3 regions of the Mesorhizobium sp. WSM4815 genome follow, and region 2 is predicted to be linked to each of the others. Evidence: predicted binding sites of a transcription regulator. Region 2 holds the regulator's gene; each other region holds the start of a gene.
What was found. Region 2 encodes PhoB, which activates phosphate uptake and scavenging genes when phosphate is short. Its sites were predicted from a motif close to TGTCATNNANCTGTCAT; they were not measured.
Positions count from the first base shown of each region.

Region 1: the regulator PhoB is predicted to act here: its motif matches at 2,616-2,632, upstream of AC0L2B_RS01900 (RNA degradosome polyphosphate kinase).
Region 3: the regulator PhoB is predicted to act here: its motif matches at 2,673-2,689, upstream of AC0L2B_RS32420 (ceramide glucosyltransferase).

Region 1 covers NZ_JBVVQS010000068.1:26,422-34,406, reverse strand. The annotation lists gene ppx (exopolyphosphatase) at 1-252, opposite strand, end outside; gene AC0L2B_RS01900 (RNA degradosome polyphosphate kinase) at 252-2,453, opposite strand; gene AC0L2B_RS01895 (zinc-finger domain-containing protein) at 2,772-3,017, shown strand; gene AC0L2B_RS01890 (FAD-dependent monooxygenase) at 3,033-4,259, shown strand; gene AC0L2B_RS01885 (TIGR02117 family protein) at 4,501-5,187, opposite strand; gene AC0L2B_RS01880 (amino acid ABC transporter ATP-binding protein) at 5,291-6,094, opposite strand; gene AC0L2B_RS01875 (amino acid ABC transporter permease) at 6,116-7,273, opposite strand; gene AC0L2B_RS01870 (amino acid ABC transporter permease) at 7,278-7,985, opposite strand, start outside.
Region 2 covers NZ_JBVVQS010000099.1:159,823-167,807, forward strand. The annotation lists gene xylF (D-xylose ABC transporter substrate-binding protein) at 1-810, opposite strand, end outside; gene AC0L2B_RS23960 (ROK family protein) at 1,077-2,324, shown strand; gene phoB (phosphate regulon transcriptional regulator PhoB) at 2,602-3,291, opposite strand; gene phoU (phosphate signaling complex protein PhoU) at 3,308-4,015, opposite strand; gene pstB (phosphate ABC transporter ATP-binding protein PstB) at 4,051-4,866, opposite strand; gene pstA (phosphate ABC transporter permease PstA) at 4,879-6,492, opposite strand; gene pstC (phosphate ABC transporter permease subunit PstC) at 6,485-7,873, opposite strand.
Region 3 covers NZ_JBVVQS010000102.1:770,897-778,881, forward strand. The annotation lists gene argF (ornithine carbamoyltransferase) at 1-798, shown strand, start outside; gene AC0L2B_RS32410 (Hsp33 family molecular chaperone) at 946-1,956, shown strand; gene apaG (Co2+/Mg2+ efflux protein ApaG) at 2,158-2,550, opposite strand; gene AC0L2B_RS32420 (ceramide glucosyltransferase) at 2,808-3,962, shown strand; gene AC0L2B_RS32425 (O-succinylhomoserine sulfhydrylase) at 4,008-5,195, opposite strand; SAM riboswitch at 5,269-5,346, opposite strand; gene AC0L2B_RS32430 (2'-deoxycytidine 5'-triphosphate deaminase) at 5,472-6,566, shown strand; gene AC0L2B_RS32435 (ABC transporter substrate-binding protein) at 6,660-7,433, shown strand; gene araD1 (AraD1 family protein) at 7,616-7,985, opposite strand, start outside.

The DNA of each region.
Region 1 (7,985 bases), on a different contig from region 2:
CTCGGCGCCGGCCTGCTCGGCCAGCGCGCGGAAACGCCGAAACTCCTCCATCGAACGGGTCACCGCCTCGGGATCGAGCTTTCCGGTCGAGACGATGCCGCGACCGAGGCCGGCCAGCATCTTTTCGTTGAACAGTGTGGTCGGCGAGCGCGCCAGCCCCTCATAGACGACAAGCCGGATCGAGTTGGACCCGATGTCGATGATGGACAGCGGTCGGCGGTCCTGAAGCCGGCCCTGGGACGTTGAAATCATCAGCCGGTCGCTGCGGCGTTTTTCTTGCGGCGCTTGAACTGCGCGATGCGCTTGGGCGCATGCGATTTCAGCGCATCGCCGCGTCCGGAGAGGCTCGGATTGGTCATGAAATATTCCTGCGCGTTGAACGGTTCCTCGCCCTCCTCGAGCGTGGCGCGCCGGGAGGTTCCGTCAGCCAATACGTCGAAACTTTGCTGGTTGTCCATGATGTTGCCCAGCATGATCTGGCCGATGACTTGTTCATGCACCGTTGGATTGGTGATCGGCACCATGGTTTCGACGCGACGGTCGAGATTGCGCGGCATCAAATCGGCCGATGAGATGTAGACGATCGCCCCGTCCGACGGCAGTCCATGACCGTTGCCGAAACAATAGATTCGGCTGTGTTCGAGGAAGCGGCCGACGATCGACTTGACCCTTATGTTTTCCGACAGGCCCGGCACTTGGGGCCTCAGGCAGCAGATGCCGCGCACGACGAGATCGACCTCGACGCCGGCGCGGCTGGCGTCATAGAGCGCGTCGATGATGATCGGGTCGACCAGCGAATTCATCTTCATCCAGATGCGGGCCGGCCTGCCCTCCAGCGCATGGGCAATCTCGTCCGAAATGTGCTTGAGGATGCGCTTGCGCAGCGTGAACGGCGAGATGGCCAGCCGCATCTCCTCGGTCGGCTCGGCGTAGCCGGTGATAAAATTGAACAGCTGGGCGACATCGCGGGCGATTGTCGGAGCGGTGGTGAAGAAGGACAAGTCGGTGTAGATGCGCGCGGTGACCGGATGGTAGTTGCCGGTGCCGAGATGCACATAGTTGCGCAGCTTGCCGTCCTCGCGCCGCACCACCAGCGACATTTTCGCGTGGGTCTTCAGTTCGAGGAAGCCGAACACGACCTGAACGCCGGCGCGCTCGAGGTCGCGCGCCCAGCGGATGTTGGCTTCCTCGTCGAATCGCGCCTTGAGCTCGACCAGCGCGGTCACCGACTTGCCGGCCTCAGCCGCGTCGACCAAAGCGCGCACGATCGGGCTGTCGTTCGAGGTGCGATAGAGCGTCTGCTTGATCGCCACCACTTCCGGATCGGCCATCGCCTGGCGCAGGAACTGCACCACCACGTCGAAGGATTCGTAGGGGTGATGAACGATGATGTCCTTCTCGCGGATGGCGGCGAAACAGTCGCCGCCGTGCTCGCGGATGCGTTCGGGAAAGCGCGGATTGTAAGGCTTGAATTTGAGATCGTCGCGGGCGATGGCGACGATCTCGGAAATCTGGCTGAGCGCCAGCGGACCGGTGAGCACGCTGATCCGGCTCGACGAGACGCCAAGCTCGCCGGCGACGAACTCGCGCAGTTCGGCCGGCATCAGCTTGTCGAATTCGATGCGGATGACCGAGCCGCGACGACGCCGTTTCAGCGCCGTCTCGAACAGGCGCACGAGATCCTCGGACTCCTCCTCGACCTCGATGTCACTGTCGCGGATGATGCGGAACGTACCGGAGCCCTTGACCTCGTAGCCGGGGAACAGCTTGCCGATATAGAGGCCGACCGCTTCTTCCAGCGGAATGAAGCGGACATGATGCTTGCGGTCAGGCAAGCGGATGAAGCGCTTCAGCGCCACCGGCAGACGCAACAGCGCGCTCATCTCCTCGCCATTCCTGCGGTGGCGCAGTTGCAGCGCCATCGAGAAGCCGAGATTGGGAATGAACGGGAACGGATGCGCCGGGTCGATCGAGAGCGGTGTGAGCACCGGAAACACCTGCTCCTGGAAATGATCCTCGAGCCAGGTCTTCTCGTCCTTGGTCAGCCCATCGCGGCTGATGCTCTCGATGCCTTCCTTGTCGAGCAGCAGCATCAGAGCGGATAGGCTGTTCTGCTGGTCCTCCTGCAGGCGCTCGACCTCGCGCAGCAATTGTTCCAGCTGTTGTTCGGGGGTGCGGCCGTCCGCGCTCTTCAGCGTGATGCCTTCGCGAACCTGGCCGGCGAGACCGGCGACACGGACCATGAAGAACTCGTCGAGATTGGCGGCCGAAATCGACAGGAAGCGGACCCGCTCGAGCAGCGGATGGTTGGCGTTCAGCGATTCTTCGAGGACGCGGCGGTTGAATTGCAGCCAGGAAAACTCGCGGTTGACGAACCGGTCCGGGTTGCCGCCCTCTGGGCTCGCCACCTCGACAGTGGTGAATTCGCTCTGCACCGGCTTTAGTTCGTTCATGGTTCCTGCTCGTTTCGCACCCGCTGGCCACAGCGTCGCGCGTCTTTGCGGACGCGCAAAAGGACGCTCCCACCACTTAAGCTACGCATGATCCCCAGCAAAACCGAATTCGGTTTCGGGGCCATGCCTTAACCGGCTTAGCTTATCCTGTGACAGGCTTTTACGACAGTTTGATTTCATCGATCTTGCAAAGAGACTGCTTATGATCCAGATGCAATCCAGGTACAGCGCGGCGCGTCCTTTGGACGCGCAAAGGACGCGGTGGAATTTTGATTTTGCACATGATCCGGGGTCATGCGGCAAATATAGGAGACGACGATGGCAGGCGGTTCCATTCCCCATTTCCAGAACGATGCGGGTTATGCGGCGATCGACATCGGCGTCAAGGAATTCATGTGCACCGGCGCCAACCCGCCTTTCGACCATCCGCATGTGTTTCTCGACATGGGCGACGACAATGAAAAGGTCTGCCCCTATTGCTCGACGCTTTATCGCTATTCGCCAAAGCTGAAGGCGACGGAAACGCAGCCTGCCGGATGCCTCTATATCCACCAGGCCGCCTGACGCGCACACCATCCGATGGACGACACCCGGTCCCGGCAGGTCGTTATCGCCGGAGCCGGCGTCGCCGGACTGACCGCGGCACTGGCGTTTTCCGAGCGCGGCTATCTGGTGCGGCTGTTCGAACAGGCGCCGCGCCTCGAAGCGGCCGGCGCCGGCATCCAGCTCTCACCCAACGCGACGCGCATCCTTCGCCAGTTCGGCGTGCTCGACCGGCTGTTGCCGGCGGCGGTGCGGCCGGAGGCCGTCGTGCTCAAGGACGCCGCCACGCTGCGTGAGCTGGCGCGGGTGCCGCTCGGCGAAGCGGCCGAAAGGCGCTGGCAGGCGCCTTATCTCGTCGCTCATCGGGCTGATCTGCAAGACGCGCTGATGGCGCGCCTTGCCGAACAGCCGGACATCAGTCTCGTCACCGGCGCGCGCGTCGGCGGCATCGCCACAGGACCGCGCCATGCCACGGCAACTGTCGAGATTGCCGGCAAGACAGTCGAAGCCGGCGGCTTTCTGCTGATCGGCGCCGACGGCGTCTGGTCGGCGATCCGGGCTTTTGGCGGGTTTGCGGCCAAAAGCCGGTTTTCGGGCGAGCTTGCCTGGCGTGCTACGATCAGTGCAGGCAGTGTCGCAGGAGAAGCCCTTGCGGCGGTCGGCGCCGCCAATTGCGTGACCACCTTCCTGCATCCCGGCTTCCACCTCGTCGCCTATCCCGTCAGCAACGGCATGGCGTTCAACCTGGCTGCCTTCACCAGGGGCGAGGTCATCGCCGAGCGGCGGTCGGGCCACGCCGACCCCAATATCCTCCTCGGCGCCATGCGTGGCACGGCGGCAGCGCTGGCCCGGCTTGCCGAGGACGCCGGCCCGTGGACCGCGTGGCCGATCCATACGGTCGACCAGGCACAGCCATGGACGACGCCCGCCGGCATCGCGCTGATCGGTGATGCGGCGCATGCAATGACGCCGTTCGCGGCGCAGGGGGCGGCGATGGCGATCGAGGATGCCGCAACCCTTGCCGGCTTTGTCGCTGCCGCGCCCGCCGATCCGTGGGGCGCGCTTGCCGCCTGGGAGAAGATGCGCCGCCCGCGCATCGCCAAGGTCGCCCGCCGCGGTGCGGTCAACCGGCTCGCCTGGCATGCAGCGGGGCCGGTGGCCGTCGCGCGCAACCTGTTCCTGAAGTGGCGCTCGCCGGAAAAGCTCGCGGCCGATCTCGACTGGCTCTATGGCTGGCGGCCGCCGGATGGCGATCGGCAATGAAAGCTCGACCGGTTGGCGGGACAGCGCCCCCCTCCTGTCCTGCCCTCTTGGCCAAAAACTTGGCATCTCCCCCCACTTGGGGGGAGATCGGCCGTCACCTCGGCTTTCGCCAATCTCCAACGTTGCAGGATGAAGCGCGGCGCCGAAACTGAATATCTCCCTCCTTGTGCCTCCTTGTGGGGGAGATGTCCGGCAGGACAGAGGGGGGCGCGCCGCAATGAGGCGCTGATTACCCGGAGCATCAATTATAAATCCGCATCGACAGGTCGAGTGAGGCCGCCAGCGGATTCCACCAGCCTGTCCGCAGGCCGCCGATACGCAGAGCCGCCGCTGTCCAGGTGTTGCAGCCAGCCAGCGCATTGAAATGGCCGTTGGCTTCGTAGAAGCGGTCGAACCTGGAATAAGCGGCATTCTCGATCAGGATCGGACCGTTCGGCCCTTGCTGGAAACTCGCCGCGATGAAGTCGAGCAGCGCTGCAAAACGCTGCTCGCTGATGTCGAAGCCGGCGACGTCGGGGTGCGGCTCGACAATGTTGCCGGCGACATCGACATGCATCACCGATGCGTCCAATGTCAGCGCCTTCATCACCGGCGCCGCCTTCAGTTCCGACCAGGTCGGCGTCTCCAGATAGAAGGCGCGGCCTCCCCAGCCGAAGACGATGTAGCGGACCCCAGCCATGTCGGCCGGAATGCCGCCACCGACCAGGAAATGGAAGCGCTTGCGCACGTCGTCATCGACCGGGATGGCGATATCGATGTGGATCGGATTTTTCAGCACCAGGACGTGCCTGGTGGCGGCGGGATCGGCGGCGGCCGCCGGCAAGAGCGGCCGTGGAATGAATGTGCCCAGAACCACGGCAAGCACGATTGCCACCACCAGAATGGCGAGAAAACGCCCAAGCCTTTTCACGAGGGACGGCTTTTTCATGAGGGACGGCCTCGCAATCGGGGCGCAATCGCCTGCTGACGGCTCAGACGCAAAAGAGCCCGGCAGGGTTTCGGCCGGGCTCTTTTGATTCGCGTGAGAGCAATCAGTGCAGGATTTGCGACAGGAACAGTTTTGTGCGCTCGTGGCGCGGATTGTCGAAGAACTCGGCTGGCGTGTTCTGCTCGACGATCTGGCCCTGGTCCATGAAGATCACCCGGTTGGCGACCTTGCGTGCAAAGCCCATCTCGTGGGTGACGCAGAGCATGGTCATGCCCTCTTCGGCGAGGCCAACCATCGTCTCCAGCACTTCCTTGATCATTTCGGGATCGAGCGCCGAGGTCGGCTCGTCGAACAGCATGATGCGCGGATTCATGCACAACGAGCGGGCGATGGCGACGCGCTGCTGCTGGCCGCCGGAAAGCTGGCCGGGATATTTGTTGGCCTGTTCCGGAATCTTGACGCGCGTGAGGAAGTGCATGGCGATTTCCTCGGCCTGCTTCTTCGGCGTCTTGCGCACCCAGATCGGCGCCAGCGTGCAGTTTTCCAGGATGGTCAAATGCGGGAACAGGTTGAAATGCTGGAACACCATGCCGACCTCGCGGCGCACCTCGTCGATCTTCTTGAGATCGTTGGTCAATTCCTTGCCGTCGACGATGATCTTGCCCTTCTGGTGCTCTTCCAGCCGGTTGATGCAGCGGATCATCGTCGATTTGCCCGAGCCCGAAGGGCCGCAAATGACGATGCGCTCGCCGCGCATCACCTTCAGGTTGATGTCCTTCAGCACATGGAATTCGCCGTACCATTTGTGCATGGCGATGATGTCGATGGCGACATCGGTGGTGGAAACCTGCATCTTGGCGGCATTGACCTTGATCTCTTCCGCGCTGACTGCATTTTCTATTGTCATGGAAGGTTCCCTTTTTTGTTCTTAGCGCTTGTGGCCGGTGTCGAGCCGGCGTTCCGTGAACATCGAATAGCGCGACATGCCGAAACAGAACAGCCAGAAGACAAAGGCAGCAAACACTAGGCCGGACCTGGCCGTTTGCGGCGTTGCCCAGTTGGGGTCGTTAAAATTCTGTTTGACGACGCCGAGCAGGTCGAACATCGAGATGATCGAAACCAGGCTGGTGTCCTTGAACATGCCAATGAAGGTATTGACGATGCCGGGAATGACCAGCTTCAGCGCCTGCGGCAGCACGATCAGGCCCATTTTCTGCCAGTAACCGAGGCCGAGCGAATCCGCACCCTCATATTGGCCCTTGGGGATCGCCTGCAGGCCGCCCCGCACCACTTCGGCCATATAGGCAGCGGCAAACAGCGAAACACCGATCAGCGCGCGCAGGAACTTGTCGAAGCTGACGCCGGCCGGCAGGAACAGCGGCAGCATGACGCTGGCCATGAACAGCACGGTGATCAGCGGGATGCCGCGCACCGTCTCGATGAAGATGACGCACAGCATCTTGACGATCGGCATCTTCGAGCGCCGTCCGAGCGCCAGCACGATGCCGAGCGGCAGCGACACGGCAATGCCGACGAAGGACAGGGTGAGCGTCACCAGCAGCCCTCCCCATAGCGGGGTTTCGACATGCGGCAGGCCGAACACGCCACCAACCAGCAGGATGAAGGCAAAGATCGGCAGCGCCCCGAAGAACAATATGGCGTTCAGCCCCTTGCGCGGCACCTTCGGGATGAGCAGCGGCACCAGAAGCGCCACGAACAGGATGGCGACCAGGATCGGCCGCCAGCGCTCATCGATCGGATAGCGGCCGAACATGAACTGGCCGAACTTGGCGTTGACGAAGGCCCAACAGGCGCCGGACCAGCCGTCCGGCTGGACGCCGCCCTGTGCCGCTGTGGCGCAAAAGGTGCGGTCCGCGCCGGTCCATTGGGCGTTGATGAAGGCCCAGCTGATCAGTTGCGGCAGGATCATCGCGACCAGCACGATGCCGATGATGGTCAGGATCGTGTCACCGGTCGACGCAATCAGGTTCTTGCGTATCCAGGCGCCCAGGCCGCGCTCGCTTGCAGGCGCCGACTGTGCCAGCGCCATTTCGACGCGGACGAAGGAAAGATCGTGCTCCTGCATGTCGCTACCTCTCCACCAGCGCCATTCTGGCGTTGACCACGTTCATGACCGCCGACGTTAACAGGCTGAGTGCGAGATAGACCACCATCATGATCAGCACGCACTCGATAGCCTGACCGGTCTGGTTCAGCACCGTGCCGGTCGTCGCCGTCAGATCCGGGTAGCCGATGGCGATGGCCAGGGACGAGTTTTTGGTCAGGTTCAGATATTGGCTGGTCAGCGGCGGAATGACGATCCGCATGGCTTGCGGAATGACGACAAGCCGCAGGATCGATCCCGGCCGCAGCCCGAGCGCACCAGCTGCCTCGGTCTGACCCTTATTGACGCCCATGATGCCGGCCCGCACGATTTCGGCGATGAAGGCCGCCGTATAGAAGGACAGCGCCAGGTAGAGCGACAGGAACTCCGGTTTGACCTGAAAGCCGCCAGTCAGGTTGAAGGTCGATTGCTTTGGATAATCGAAGCTCAGCGGGAAGCCGCTGAGCGCGTAGGCCAGCAACGGCAAGCCGATGATCAAAGCCGCCGATGTCCAGAACACAGGGAATTGCTGGCCGGTCGCCATCTGCCGCTGACGCGCCTTGCGGGCGACGAACCACGCCATGGCGATGCCGAGAAGCAAAGCAACCAGGATCAGCCAGGAGCCTTCGCCCCACACGGCGCGTGGAAAATAAAAGCCGCGTTGGTTGAGAAAAGAGCTGAACGGCAAATTGAT
Region 2 (7,985 bases):
GAGCTCGCGCGCGTCTTTCCACACCGATACGGTCTGTGTGCCGAGCGCGATACGGTTCAGCGCGGCATGGTCGCCGTCCTGGCCCGAAACCGGGACGGATCCGGCCAGGCCTTGCGCCGTCAGCGCCGCGACGACGCCACCGGCGGTGCCGTCATTGGCGGCAACCACCGCATCGACCTTGTTGTCGTTGGCGGTCAGGAACTGTTCCATGTTCTTCTGGGCGTTGGCGGGAAGCCAGCCGTCCGTATAAGCCTCGCCGACATTCTTGATCTTGCCGCTGTCGATGACATCCTTGAGCACTTCCATGGAGCCGGCGAACAGGAAATCGGCATTAGGGTCGGCGCCCGAGCCCTTGATGAAGACGTAATTGCCTTCCGGCGCCACCTTGAACACTTCGCGGGCCTGCATGCGGCCGACTTCCTGGTTGTCGAAGGTCAGATAGAAGACGTCCTTGTTCTCGATCAGCCGGTCATAGCCGACGACCGGAATGCCTTCGTCCAGCGCCTTCTGCACCGCCGGACCGATGGCCGAGGCATCCTGCGCAAGGATGATCAGCGCGTTGGCGCCCTGCGAGATCAGGCTTTCGACGTCGGTCAGCTGCTTGCCGGGATTGGCCTGTGCGTCAGCGGAGATATATTTGTCGCCGGCGGCCTCGATCGCCGCCTTCATGGCGGCTTCGTCGGTCTTCCAACGCTCTTCCTGGAAGTTCGACCACGAAACGCCAATGACCTTGTCCTTGGCCTGCGCGGCCGACGCGAGCGTCAGCGACATGGCGACCCCCGCCAGAATGGCGGCTGCGAATCTCTTCATGATATTCCTCCCTGCGCCGCGTAGGGCGCGACCAACTGGCCCGAAGGCCGGCACAAAGGCTCCTATTTTTTCGAGCCTCGAAAAAATACTGGTCCAACGCCGAAGCACTGTCAACACCGATTCTGATGGATTTTGACGTCCTGTCGGACTTTTTTTCGAGGCTCGGAATAAATAATGACAGCCCCTTCTGCTTCTGCCAGTATTTGTCGCACATTACCGACGGCTTCCGATTCATGAGCGGCCGCGGCGATGAGGAGGAAACAAAAATGTCGGTGGGAATCCGTCATGACGATCTGCGCCGGCGCAACCGGGCGATGGTGATTTCGGCCGTGCGCCGGGCGGGCCAGCCGTCGCGGACCGAGATCGCCGCGACCACCGGCCTCAGCCATTCGACCATATCGGCGATCTCTGCCGACTTGATCCAGGAAGGCATCCTGGCCGAGAGCAAGGCGAGCGAGACGGTTTCGCTGAAACGCGGCCGGCCGCAGGTCGGCCTCAGCCTCAATCCGCAAGCCGCTGCGGTGTTGGCCGTCGTGTTGTCGCTGAATTTCCTGTCGGTCGCCGTCATTGATTATGCCGGACAAGTGGTCGCCGAGGAACAGCGCCGGCTGGACACGCTGACCATGTCGCGCGACGCGCTGATCGGCGAATGTGTCGCCATCGTCCGGCGCCGGCTCGAAGATCCCGACCTCGATGTCCAAAGCGTCGCCCGCATCGCGCTGGCGATCCAGGGCATCACCGATTCCCACGCGCGCGCCATGTTGTGGTCGCCGATCACGCCGCAGACGAACATCGCCTTCGCTGACATTCTGGAACGCGAGTTCGGCATCCCGGCCATCATGGAGAACGACTGCAACATGATGGCCGTGGCGCTGCGCTGGCGCCACCCGGATCGCTACCGCGACGATTTCATCGCCATCCTGCTCTCGCACGGCATCGGTATGGGGCTGGTGCTGAAGGGCGAGCTGTTCACCGGCACCCACTCCTCGGGCGGCGAATTCGGCCACATGATCCATCGGCCGGGCGGCGCGCTTTGCCGCTGCGGGCGGCGCGGCTGCGTCGAGGCTTATGCCGGCAACTACGCCATCTGGCGCAGTGCAAGGCAATTGAGCGAGAACGCCGAGCCGGTCGCCGATGTCAGCGACGCCGAGATGCGGGCACTGGCGGCCCGGGCGCGCGAGACGGACGGACCGGAGCGCGAAGCCTACCGCAAGGCCGGCGAGGCACTCGGCTTCGGGCTCGGCAGCCTGTTCGCGCTGATCGATCCGGCGCCGGTGGCCATGGTCGGCGCCAGCGCTGCCGCCTTCGACCTGATCGAACCGGCGCTGCGCGAGGCCATCGCCCAGACCGCCGGCGGCCAGCATTCGGGTTCGATTTCCTTCGACACCGAGCCGAACGAGCTGCCGCTGATCCGCGAAGGCTGCGCCATGCGGGCGCTAAGCTTCGTCGACCAGGAGATTTTCGCGCCGAGCATCCAGGCACGAGCCGGCTCGGTCGGAAAGAACGTGGCTTGAATCCGAAGGCAGGGATTCCCGGGTCGTGACTTGGGGTGTGTTGAGATTCAGGTCAGGCCGAGTCGAGAATGGTGGGTTCCGAGAACCGGAGCGGAGCGTACTTTTGGGTACGTGAGCCCGCGCATGACCCCGAAATCGAGATCGATTTCGGAAAGGTCGTGCGCAAAATCAAAGTTCTACAGCGTCCTTTGCGTGCCCAACAGGGCGCGCGGCGCTGTAGGTAAGCGCAGGAAGCCGCCGTTTGCAGGCCGGCATCACCTGAATATCAGCACATCCCCTAGTCTTCCCTGATCGCATAGCCCGCGCCGCGGATGGTGCGGATGACATCGGGCATGCGACCATTGTTGACCGCCTTGCGCAACCGGCCGACATGGACGTCCACCGTGCGCTCGTCGATGTAGATCGTCTCGCCCCAGACATTGTCGAGCAACTGGCTGCGCGAGAAGACCCGGCCCGGGTGGCGCATCATGAATTCGAGCAGCCGGAATTCGGTCGGCCCGAGCCGGATCTCGCTCTTCTTGCGATAGACCCGGTGCGATTCACGATCGAGCATGATGTCGCCGACCTTGAGCACGCTGGACAGCACTTCCGGCTTGGCGCGGCGCAGCAGCGCCTTGACCCTGGCCATGAATTCCGGTGTCGAGAACGGCTTGACCAGATAGTCGTCGGCTCCGGTCGAAAGGCCGCGCACCCGGTCGCTCTCCTCGCCGCGCGCGGTCAGCATGATGATCGGCAGCCGCTCGGTTTCGGGGCGCACCCGAAGGCGCCGGCAAAGCTCGATGCCGGAAACCGCCGGCACCATCCAGTCGAGCACCAAAAGATCGGGCACGTTTTCCTGCAGCCGGATTTCGGCCTCGTCGCCGCGCGTCACCACCTCGACCTGATAGCCTTCGGATTCCAGATTATAACGGAGGAGGACGCCCAGCGGCTCTTCATCCTCCACCACCATGATGCGCGGCGCGATCATCGGCCGGTCACTCCTGTCATGTCGCCGGCGCCGACATCGTCGTTTCGTCGAGCTTCGGGCGATCCGCCGGCAATTGCTGCCCGGTCACGACAAAGTAGGCGTTTTCGGCGATGTTGGTGACGTGATCGCCGATACGCTCGAGATTCTTGGCGCAGAACAGAAGGTGCGTGCAGGCGGTGATGTTGCGCGGATCCTCCATCATGTAGGTCAGGAGCTCGCGAAAAACCGCCGTGTATTTCACGTCGATCTTCTGGTCGTCGGCGCGCAGTTCCTTCAACGCGCCGGCATCGCGCGACACATAGTGCTCGACCACGCCGCGCAGCTGCACAAGAACGAGATCCGCCATCGCATCGATACCGTGCGACAGATTCCGCGGCGTCGCGCTCTGCCCGACTGCGCTGACCCGCTTGGCTATGTTCTTGGCAAGGTCGCCGATGCGCTCGAGATCGCCCGCCATGCGGATTGCGCCAACCACGGCGCGCAGATCCTGCGCCATCGGCTGCCGCTTGGCGATCAGCGTGATGGCGCTGTCGTCGAGTTCGCGCTGCCGCGCATCCATGATGGCGTCGTCCGAGACGACGCGCTGCGCCATCGCATTGTCCGACGCAAGCAACGCGCGGATCGAGGCTGCGACCATTGCGGCGGCGAGCTCGTCCATGTCGCGGATCAGCCGGTCGATGTGCTCCAGTTCCTCGTCGAAAGATGCGACGGTGTGTTCACCCATGGTGCTGTCCTCGTGTTCGAAATTCGCCGGACCGCTCAGCCGAACCGGCCGGTGATATAGTCCTGGGTGCGCTTGTCGTCGGGGTTGGTGAACATCTTGTCGGTCGCGCCCTCCTCGACCAGATAGCCGAGATGGAACATCGCCGTACGTTGCGACACGCGCGCCGCCTGCTGCATCGAATGGGTGACGATGACGATCGTATAATTCTGGCGCAGTTCGTCGATTAGTTCCTCGACGCGGGCGGTGGCGATTGGATCGAGCGCCGAACAGGGCTCGTCCATCAGGATCACTTCCGGCGACACGGCGATGGCGCGCGCAATGCACAGACGCTGCTGCTGTCCGCCGGACAGACCGGTTCCCGACTCGAGTAGGCGATCCTTGACCTCGTTGAACAGGCCGGCCTTCTTCAGGCTCGATTCGACGATGCCGTCCAACTCGGCCTTGCTCCTGGCCAGGCCGTGGATGCGCGGACCGTAGGCGACGTTTTCGTAGATCGACTTCGGGAACGGGTTCGGCTTCTGGAATACCATGCCGACGCGAGCTCGCAGCTCGACGACATCGATTTTGGGGTCGTAGACATCCTCGCCGTCGAGCGTGATCTTGCCGCTCACCCGCGCGATATCGATGGTGTCGTTCATTCGGTTCAGGCAACGCAGGAACGTCGACTTGCCGCAGCCCGATGGGCCGATCAACGCCGTCACCTGATGCTCGCGGACATCGAGATCGACGTCGAACAGAGCTCGCTTCTCGCCGTAGTGAACAGAGACCTTTTCGCCCTTCATCTTGATCGAAGGGGCGTTGGTTGCGCTGCTCAGTTTCTGCTCGACGCCGGCTTCCGTCATGATGTTCATATCCTCTACTCCTTACCAGCGCCGCTCGAAGCGCCTGCGCAGTATCACCGCGATGGCATTCATGATGACCAAAAACACCAGCAAAATCAAAATCGCCGCCGAAGTCTTCTGCTGGAACCCCGCTTCCGGGAAATCCGCCCACATGAAAATCTGCACCGGCAGGATCGTCGCGGGATCGGTGAAGCCGCCGGGAATGTCGACGATGAAGGCGACCATGCCGATCATCAGCAACGGCGCGGTTTCGCCCAGCGCATGCGCCATTCCGAGGATGGTGCCGGTCATGATGCCCGGCATCGCCAGCGGCAGGACGTGATGGAATACGGTCTGGACCTTGGACGCTCCGATGCCAAGCGCCGCCTCGCGGATCGAAGGCGGCACGGCGCGCAGCGAAGCGCGCGAGGCGATAATGATGATCGGCAGGGTCATTAGCGCCAGCACCATGCCGCCGACCACCGGGGCTGAGCGCGGCATGCCGAAGAAATTCAGGAATACGGCAAGTCCAAGCAGGCCGAAGACGATCGAAGGCACCGCCGCCAGATTGTTGATATTCACTTCGATCATCGTCGTCAGCCGGTTCTTGGGCGCAAATTCCTCAAGATAGATCGCCGCTGAAACGCCGATCGGGAAGGCGATTGCGAGAGTTACGATCATGGTCAGGAACGATCCGACGACCGCGCCCCAGACACCGGCCAATTCCGGCTCGCGGCTTGCGCCGGTGAAGAAGAAGATCGAGTTGAACCGGCTTTCGATCAGGCCGGCGCTCTTCAGCGTGTCGAGCCAGACGATCACCTTGTCCGAAATCTTTCGCGATGCTTCCGGCGTCTCGATGACGCGCAGGAATGCCTGGCCGCTCGCGGCGGGCGCCGTGCTGTCCAGCGCCTCGATCACCGTGCCTTTTGCGATCACCGTGCCGTTGGCCGCAGGCGACAGCGAGGTCAGCTTGACCGTGCCGCCATTGAACGCGACCAGCAGCGACGACGCGCCGCTCGTCAGCGTAAACATGCCGTTTTCGCCCTCGGTCGCACCATGGCCGCGCGCCAGCGCCAGCATGGCATCGTCGCCGAAGGTCAGATCGATGTCGCCGCTGGTTCCCGAAGGCGTGACGCTTGTCGAAATCGCTTCGTCCGAACCGACGTCGGCAAGCAAACCCTTGAGATAGAGGTCGGCAAAATCGTCAAGTGGAACCGCATAGTCCACCGTTCCTCCGAGCATCCCTGGATCAGCCGCAATATCCTTGCGCAGGAACACGCCTGTGCCGGTGGAAATCAGCCCGCGCAGCAGGCGCTTGTCCTGGCGGCTCTTCACATCCGGAAATTTTGCCGTAAGCGCTTCCTGAGCGATGGCGTCGTAGTTCACTTCATCGAGTTTCGCCGGGTCGACCTTGGCCGCTGAAAGATCGATCGGCAGCGTCACATAGTTCTGCCGCAGCGCCGGAATCGCCTGCGTGACGATCGTCGACAGGAGCAGCACAAGGAACAAGCCGGCCAACGCGACAGCCGCGGCGCCGAGCCATTTGAACCACGTTTCCGTGCGGTAGCGGCCCTTCAGCCGCGCCTTCGCGGCATCGTCGGTATGAATGCTGACCGGCCGTCCGACGGCGCCGAATGACGAGATCGCATCAGTCATATTGCTCTCGGTATTTCTGGACGACGCGCAAAGCGACGATGTTGAGGGTAAGCGTGATGCAGAACAGCACCAGGCCGAGTGCGAAGGCTGCAAGCGTCTTGGCGCTGTCGAACTCCTGGTCGCCCACCAGCAGCGTCACGATCTGCACGGTCACGGTGGTGACCGCTTCGAGCGGATTTGCCGTGAGGTTTGCCGCCAGCCCCGCCGCCATGACCACGATCATCGTTTCGCCGATTGCGCGGCTGACGGCAAGCAGCATCGCCGAAACGATGCCCGGAAGGGCAGCGGGAAGGACCACCTTGCGGATGGTTTCCGACTTGGTCGCGCCGAGGCCGGCAGAACCGTCTCTCAGGGATTGCGGAACGGCGTTGATCACATCGTCGGAAAGCGAGGAAACGAAGGGAATGATCATGATACCCATGACCACGCCTGCGGCGAGCGCGGATTCAGATGCGACGTTGAGGCCCAGGCTTTCGCCGATACCGCGGAAGTAGGGCGCAACCGTCAGCGCGGCGAAGAAGCCGTAGACGACGGTCGGAATGCCGGCGAGGATTTCCAGAACCGGCTTTGCGACCGCGCGGACGCTTTTGGAGGCGTAATCCGAAAGGTAAATCGCAGCCATCAGCCCGATAGGCGCGGCCACCAGCATGGCGATGAAGGTGATGAGCAACGTGCCGGCAAAGAGCGGCACCATGCCGAAAATGTCCTCGTTGACCGCCCCGGCCTCGGCTCCCGCGCCGGTGAAGGCGCTCTGCGGCGACCAATGCGTGCCGAACAGGAACTTGTAGAACGGCACCTGTTGGAAGAACCGCAGCGACTCGAAGATAAGCGACAGGACGATGCCGATCGTCGTCAGGATCGCGACCACCGAACAGGCGATCAAGAATGCGCGAAGAACGCGCTCGACCACGTGGCGCGCCCGGTAGGCCTGGGCGATGCGTGAATAGGCCCAGTAAAATCCGGACGCGGAAAGCACGAGTGCGACGGTCCAGATGATCCAGGTGCTGGTCGCATGGACCGATTTGTAGAGGGCGGCGGCCGCCTCTTTCGTGGGGTCGGCGAAGCCGACAAGCCCGCCAAAGGCCATCGCGCGAGCGTCGCGGATGAAAGCTTCGACCTGCGGGACGCCCATTCCCGACAACTCGGAGGCGAAGCGGTCGGCAATGATCGACGATTCAATTCCCGGCGTCACCAGCGACCACAACACGATCGCAAGCAGCGCGGGACCGGCAGCAAAAAGCGCCAGAAACATGCCATGCTGGCCAGGCAGCGAATGCAGTCGCGCGACGTCGCCATTGACGCTGGCAATAGCGCGGGTCCGGCCGAGCCAATAGGCAGCAGCGGCCAGAACCACCAGAAGAACAACGAGATAACCGACCATGATTCGGGACGTCCCCTCGACCGCCGGTCATTCACCGGCTCAAAGCACGGGACCTAAGATCCCGCGCTTTGTGCTTTAGGATATGAGGGGTCAGAGCGGTAGGCTCGGACCC
Region 3 (7,985 bases), on a different contig from region 2:
CCGCTTGAAGGCAAGGTGCTGGCGATGATCTTCGACAAGCCGTCGACGCGCACGCGCGTGTCCTTCGACGTCGGCATGCGTCAGCTCGGCGGCGAGACCATCATGCTGACCGGCGCCGAGATGCAACTCGGCCGCTCCGAAACCATCGCCGACACGGCCAAGGTGCTGTCGCGCTATGTCGACGCGATCATGATCCGCACCACATCGCATGACCGGCTGCTGGAACTGACCGAGAACGCCACCGTCCCCGTCATCAACGGGCTGACCGACGATACCCATCCCTGCCAGCTGATGGCCGACATCATGACCTTCGAGGAGCATCGCGGCCCGGTCGCCGGCAAGACCATCGCCTGGACCGGCGACGGCAACAACGTGCTGCATTCACTGCTGGAGGCCTCGGCGCGGTTCCGCTTCAACCTCAACGTCGCCGTGCCGGAAGGCAGCGAGCCGGCGCAGAAGCATGTCGACTGGTCGAGGGCGCATGGCGGCAAGTTGAACTTCACCCGCTCGCCCGAGGAGGCCGTCCACGAGGCCGACTGTGTCGTTACCGATTGCTGGGTGTCGATGGGCCAGGAGCACCGTGCTCGCGGCCACAATGTCTTCTCACCCTATCAGGTCAATGCGGCACTGATGGCGAAGGCAAAGTCCGACGCCTTGTTCATGCACTGCCTGCCGGCGCATCGCGGCGAGGAGGTCACCGACGAAGTCATCGACGGCCCGCATTCGGTGGTGTTCGACGAGGCCGAGAACCGGCTCCACGCGCAGAAGGCGGTTTTGGCCTGGTGCCTCGGCGCTTGATCCGGGTCACCGTGATCCGGGCCGCCGTTATCCCAGCCGCCTTGATCCGGGAGTGCGTGATGCCTATCTCAGGCGCATCACGCAAATCGAGCGCGTTTCGACGCATGCGCCCCGGAGGGCGGCATCGCCGCGCCCCGGAGCTTTGTCATGTTGGAAACCCGTCAATTGGCTGAACATCAACCCAAACTCGGCGAATTCGGCTACGCCGGCGACGATCATGTCGTGCCTTTCGAGGTCGGCCCGCTCGACGTGCGCGGCCGTACCGTCCAGCTCGGGCCGATGCTCGACGCGATCCTCGGTCGGCATGACTATCCCGAGCCGGTCGCCCGCCTGCTGGCGGAAGCTTGCGTGCTGACGGTGCTGCTCGGCACCTCGCTCAAATTCGAAGGCAAGTTCATCCTGCAGACCCGCACCGACGGGCCGGTCGACATGCTGGTGGCGGATTTTTCCACGCCGCATGCGCTGCGTGCCTATGCCCGCTTCGACGCCGACCGGCTGGAGGCACTGACGTCTGCCGGCGAGACCTCGCAGCGGACGCTGCTTGGCAGCGGTGTCCTGGCGCTGACCATCGACCAGGGCGCCCACACGCAGCGCTATCAGGGGATCGTCCAGCTCGACGGCGAGACGCTCGAGGAGGCCGCGCGCACCTATTTCCGGCAGTCGGAGCAGATCCCGACCGATCTCAGGCTTTCGGTGGCCAAGCTGTTGACGCCCGGCATCGGCGGTGCCCGCGAGCAATGGCGCGCCGGCGGCATCCTGGCGCAGTTCCTGCCGCAATCGCCCGAACGCATGCGCGTGCCCGACCTTCCGGGTGGCGACGGCGATCCGCGCGAGGAGATCCATGATCCGGCCGACAATTCCTGGCAGGAACTGCTCGCGTTGCTTGGCACCATCGAGCCGACGGAACTGATCGACCCGACGATCGGCGCCGAGCGGTTGCTTTACCGGCTGTTCCACGAGCACGGCGTGCGCGTCTTCGGCGGCGTGCCGGTAGCCGACCAGTGCTCATGCTCCAGGGAGAAGATCCGCGGCATTCTCGGAGGCTTCTCCGCCGACGAGATCAGGGACAGCACCGAGGATGGCGGCATTCACGTCGCCTGCGAATTCTGCTCGAAGCAATATGACTTCGACCCGGCGGAATTTGCTGCGGCTCAATAGAATTGAAATCACCGACGAAGCGTTGGCGCTGCCCCTCACCCTTACCGTCTCCCCGTGAAGAACGGGGAGAGGGGGCGCCAGCGTTGCGACAGGTTGTCCAGTTGATAGATAGATGGGTTCCCTTTTCCCCGTTCACTATACGGGGAGAAGGTGCCGGCAGGCGGATGAGGGGCAGCACGACCTTCCGGCCATCTATCTCTCTCAGTTCACCGTCCGCCGCGTGCCCGGCAGGTCGAGCGAAAAGGCGGGGATGGCGACGTCGAACGTTTCGCCCCGCTTGTTGCGCATCGTGTAGTGGCCGACCATGATGCCGGATGGCGTCGAGAGTGGGCAGCCAGACGTATACTGATAACTGTCGCCTGGATTGAGTTCAGGCTGGTCGCCGACAACGCCGGCGCCGCGCACCTCCTCGACCCGGCCGGTGCCGTCGGTGATCTGCCAGTAGCGCGACAGAAGCTGCACGAATTCATCCGACTGGTTGTCGATGGTCACCTGGTAGCCCCAGACATAGCGGTTCTCCGAAGGGTCGGAGCGATCTTCCAGATAGAACGGCCTGACCTGCACTTCGATGTCGCGCGTGACGGCGCTGTACATAAATCACTCCACACTATGCAGACGGAACATTCGACCCTCTCCGCAGTTCGGTCAACGGGGTGCGTCGCCTCGGTGTCTGCCATCGTTGCCCGAATTTGTTAAGCGCAGGTGCCGAACAACAATGTCATTTAAGTGACACGTGACAATGATGGTGTGCAGGGCCGGGGATGGTGTGCAGGGCCGGGCGACTCAGCATTCTGTCGAACTGTTGAAAACGGCTTCATGCGGCCGGTTTTTTCTGGAGCGACCAGATATTGATGGAATTGACAGTCACAGCCGCCTTGCTTTCCATAGTTCTGCTTGTTGTCAATCTCGCCAGCATCCTGCTCGCTTCGTTGAAGCTGAAGCGGCCTGGCAGGATCACGCCGCCAGCCGCCAAGGCGCCGCCGGTGTCGATCGTCGTGCCGTCGCGCGGCGTCGAGCCGTTTACCGAGGAGACGCTCGAGCGCGCCTTCTCGCTCGACTGGCCGCACTATGAGCTCATCTTCTGCGTCGCCCATGCCGACGACCCGGTGGTCGGGCGGATCACCGATGCGATCGCCCGCTTTCCGGCCGTGCCGGCCCGGCTGCTCGTCGGCGACGACCGCATCAGCGGCAATCCGAAACTCAACAATTGCGTGAAGGGCTGGGAGGCCGCGCGCCACCACTGGGTCGTCCTTGCCGATTCCAACGTCCTGATGCGGAGGGACTATGTCCAGCATCTGATGACGGCATGGCGGCAGGACACCGGCCTCGTCTGCTCGACGCCGATCGGCTCGCGGCCGGACGGGATCTGGGCGGAGGTCGAATGCGCTTTCCTCAATACGCTGCAGGCGCGCTGGCAATATACCGGCGAGGCGCTCGGCCTCGGTTTTGCCCAGGGCAAGAGCATGCTGTGGAACAAGCCATTGCTCGACGCCAATGGCGGCATCCGTGCGCTTGCTGCGGAGATTGCCGAGGATGCCGCTGCGACCAAGCTTGTCAACGGGCTCGGACTGCGCGTCAATCTCGTTGCCTCGCCGTTCGAGCAGCCGCTCGGCTTGCGCACATTTGGCGAAATCTGGTCGCGCCAGGCCCGCTGGGCACGCCTGCGTCGCGTCACATTCCCACTGTTCTTCGCGCCCGAGATCCTGATCGGAGCGGCGCCGCCGCTGGTGCTGGCGCTGGTTGCGGCAGCAGGCGCCGGTTTCAGCCTGCCGGCTACCGCCGTCGCCGTGCTGATAGTCGCCTATCTGCCGGAATGCGCTCTCGCCTCGGCCAAGGGCTGGCACCTGTCGCTGCGCATGATCCCGGCGATGGTTGCGCGGGACGTGATGCTTCCCGCCATCTGGGTGCGCGGCTGGCTCAGCGGTGCCGTCGACTGGCGCGGCAACACGATGACCATCCAAACCAGCGCCGTTGCGGAATTGGAAGAGTCGCCGTCGGGCGCCTGACCGCGCCGCTTTGCAGATCAGAGCGCAGCAGTTCGGCGCGTATCCCTATCTGGCGGCTAAGGCCTGCTCGATGTCTTCGAGCAAGTCGTCAGTGTCCTCTAGTCCGACGGACAGCCTGAGCGTGCCTGGCCCGATGCCAAGTTCGGCCCGCGCCTCGTCGCTCAGATTCTTGTGTGTCGTCGTCGCCGGATGGGTGATCAGGCTCTTGGCGTCACCGAGATTGTTGGAGATCAGCACGACATCGAGCGCGTTCTGGAAGGCGAAGGCCGCCTGCTTGCCCCCCTTGACGTCGAGGCAGATCAGCGTCGAGCCGCCCGACATCTGCTTCTTGACGATCGCCGCCTGCGGGTGATCGGCGCGGCCGGGATAGATGACGCGGACAATTTCCGATCGCTCGGCGAGGAAGTCAGCGATCCGGCCGGCACTTTCCGTCTGCTGGCGAACGCGCAGCGGCAGCGTCTCCAGCCCCTTCAGCAGCGTCCAGGCATTGAAGGGCGAGAGGCTGGGACCGGTGTGGCGGAAGTAGTCGTGCAAATTCTCGTCGATCCACTTCTTGTCCGACAGGATGATGCCGCCGAGGCAGCGTCCCTGGCCGTCGATGTGCTTGGTCGCCGAATAGACGACGATATGGGCGCCGAGCTGCAACGGCTTCTGCTGCAAGGGCGTGGCAAAGACGTTGTCGACGATCAGCCGCGCGCCGATCGAATCGGCAAGCGAGGCTACGGCTGCGATGTCGACGACCTCCAGCGTTGGATTGGTCGGGCTTTCAAGGAAGAACAACTTGGTGTTGGGCCTGACCGCCTTTTCCCAATTGGCGATGTCGGTGCCGTCGACCAGCGTCGCCTCGATGCCGTATTTCGGCGCCAGCGTCTCGACCACCCAGCGGCAGGAGCCGAACAGCGCGCGCGCCGCCACGATGTGGTCGCCGGCCCGGGCGCTGCACAGCAACGCCGCCGTCACCGCCGCCATGCCGGATGCGGTGGCGCGGGCATCTTCGGCACCTTCCAGCGCACACATGCGCTTCTCGAACATGTCGACCGTCGGATTGGCATAGCGCGAATAGATGAAGCCCGGTTCCTCGCCCTTGAAGCGGGCTTCCGCCGCCTGCGCCGTGTCGTAGACATAGCCTTGCGTGAGATACATCGCCTCGGAGGTTTCGCCGAAGCCGGAACGCAGCGTTCCTGCATGCACGAGGGCGGTCTGAGGCTTCCAGTTGCGCGTTTTGCTCGTCATCACCTTGTTCCAAACACAAAAAATGGTCCAAACACAAAAAAACCGGCCGCGAAAGTCGCAACCGGTCGTACGGCCTTTCGGCCCGACGGTCCTTTAGCGACTTGTTTAACGTGGCTGCAAGCCGACCGGCCAAATCACCACGGGATAACGATCCTTTAGACCTGCACCGCGCTTGCGTCAATTGCCGGCATGATTAAGAGGTTTGTACCAGCGGGTTCCACGGCAAGAACCTGCGACAAGACGAGACCACGCCCGGCCTTCGAGCGGAGCCAGACTTTGCGGCAGACAGGCATTCTTCCGGATCAGGATATTTCCGCGCTGTACCAGTCGGGCGCGCTGAAGTCGCCGCGCGCGCTCGACGCCGACCAGGTCCAGCCGGCCAGCCTGGACCTCAGGCTTGGCGACAAGGCCTGGCGGGTGCGCGCCTCCTTCCTGCCCGGCCCCAACCACAGGGTTGCTGAAAAACTCGACCGCCTGAAGCTGCACGAAATCAATCTCACCGATGGTGCGGTGCTGGAGACGGGCTGCGTCTATATCGTGCCGCTGCTCGAGAGCCTGGCGCTTCCGGCAAACATTTCCGCCTCGGCCAACCCAAAAAGCTCGACCGGGCGGCTCGACATCTTCACCCGCGTGATGACCGATCGCGGCCACGAGTTCGACAAGATCGCTGCCGGCTACAACGGCCCGCTCTATCTCGAAGTCAGCCCGCGCACCTTTCCGATCGTCGTCCGCACCGGCTCGCGGCTGTCGCAGATCCGGTTCCGCACCGGCAACGCGCTTTTGTCGGAAAGCGAGCTGCACGAATTGCACCGTGCCGAGACGCTCGTCGCCACCGAGCCGCCGAACATTTCCGGCGGCGGCATCGCACTGTCGATCGACCTCGATGGTGACAAGGACGGGCTGGTCGGCTACCGCGGCAAGCACCACACCGGCCTGGTCGATGTCGACAAGCGCGCCGCGCAGGATGTCGTCGATTTCTGGGACCCGCTCTACAAGAGCGGTGCCGGCGAACTGGTGCTCGACCCGGACGAATTTTATATCCTCGTCAGCCAGGAAGCGGTGCATGTGCCGCCGCTCTATGCCGCCGAGATGACGCCCTTCGATCCGCTGGTCGGCGAATTCCGCGTCCACTATGCCGGTTTCTTCGATCCGGGTTTCGGCCATTCGGCCTCGGGCGGCACCGGCAGCCGGGCCGTGCTCGAAGTGCGCAGCCACGAAGTGCCGTTCATCCTCGATCACGGCCAGATCGTCGGACGGCTGGTCTACGAGCACATGCTGAAGCGGCCGCAGGCGCTCTACGGCACAGATCTCGGCTCGAACTATCAGGCGCAGGGCCTGAAACTGTCCAAGCATTTTCGCGCCGCGCGCTGATCGCCCGCTATGATCAGACCATGCTTGCCTGACCTTACGGGTCGTGCTTGGCTGTCTTAGCCGTCAATACGGTTGGAACAAGGGGAACAGAAAATGCAGATTTCAAGATGGATCGCATCGGCAGCAACAGCCGTCATGCTGGCGATGTCAGCCGGGTCGCTGTCGGCGCAAGCACAGGAAAAGTTGAAGATCGCCACTGAAGGCGCCTATCCGCCGTTCAACACCATCACCGCGGATGGCAAGCTCGTCGGCTTCGACATCGACATCACCAAAGCGCTTTGCGCTCAGATGAAGGTCGAATGCGAACTTGTCACGCAGGACTGGGACGGCATGATCCCGGCGCTCCAGGCCAAAAAGTTCGACGCCATCATCGCGTCCATGAGCATTACCGAGGAGCGCAAGAAGCAGGTCTCCTTCACCAACAAATACTATACGACGCCGCTTTCGCTGGTGGCCTTGAAGGACAGCGATATTGCCTCGACCGAACCGGCGGCACTCGCCGGCAAGACAGTCGGCGCCCAGGCTTCGACCACCCAGGCCGACTATGCCCAGGATGTCTATGGCAAGGCCGGCGCCGAGGCGAAGCTCTATCCAACCCAGGAGGAGGCGGTCGCCGACCTGATGAACGGCCGTCTCGATGCCGTCCTTTCAGACAAATTCGTGCTGATGGACTGGATGAAGAAGTCGAGCGACGACTGCTGCAAGATGGTCGGCGACGTCAAGGGCACGGAGACCGAAGCCGGTATCGCCGTGCGCCAGGAAGACAATGCGCTGCGCGAAAAGCTCAACGCCGCAATCGACGCGATCGTCGCAGACGGCACCTACAAGAAGATCCAGGCCAAATATTTCGACTTCGATATTTATTGAGGCGCTGAAGCTGCGCGTTCTTCCTTCTCCCCTTGTGGGAGAAGGTGGCCGAGCGAAGCTCGGTCGGATGAGGGGTGTTCCAGGGAACACCAACGTCTCATTCCTTCCAGCACCCCTCATCCGTCTCGGCGCTGCGCGCCGATCCACCTTCTCCCACAAGGGTAGAAGGAGAAGGTTGGCGCCTAAAGCGCCTTGACCGCCACCTTCACCGGCTGCTCGATTTCAAGCGGGTTGCGCAGCGGCAGGCCAAAATCCTTGGCCTCGATCTCGAAGACGTCGCCGGCCTCGGTCCTGACGCCGTCGGCGAAGGACAGTGTCGCGGTGCCGAACATGTGCACATGCACGTCGCCCGGCTGGCGGAAGGCCGAATATTTGAAGTGGTGATGTTCGAGATTGGCGATGGTGTGTGACATGTTCGCCTCGCCCGACAGGAAAGGCTTTTCCCACAGCACCTGGCCGTCGCGGAGGATGCGCGATGAACCCCTGACGTCGGACGGCAGCTCGCCGATCAGGATTTCCGGCCCGAACGAAGCGTTGCGCAGCTTGGAATGC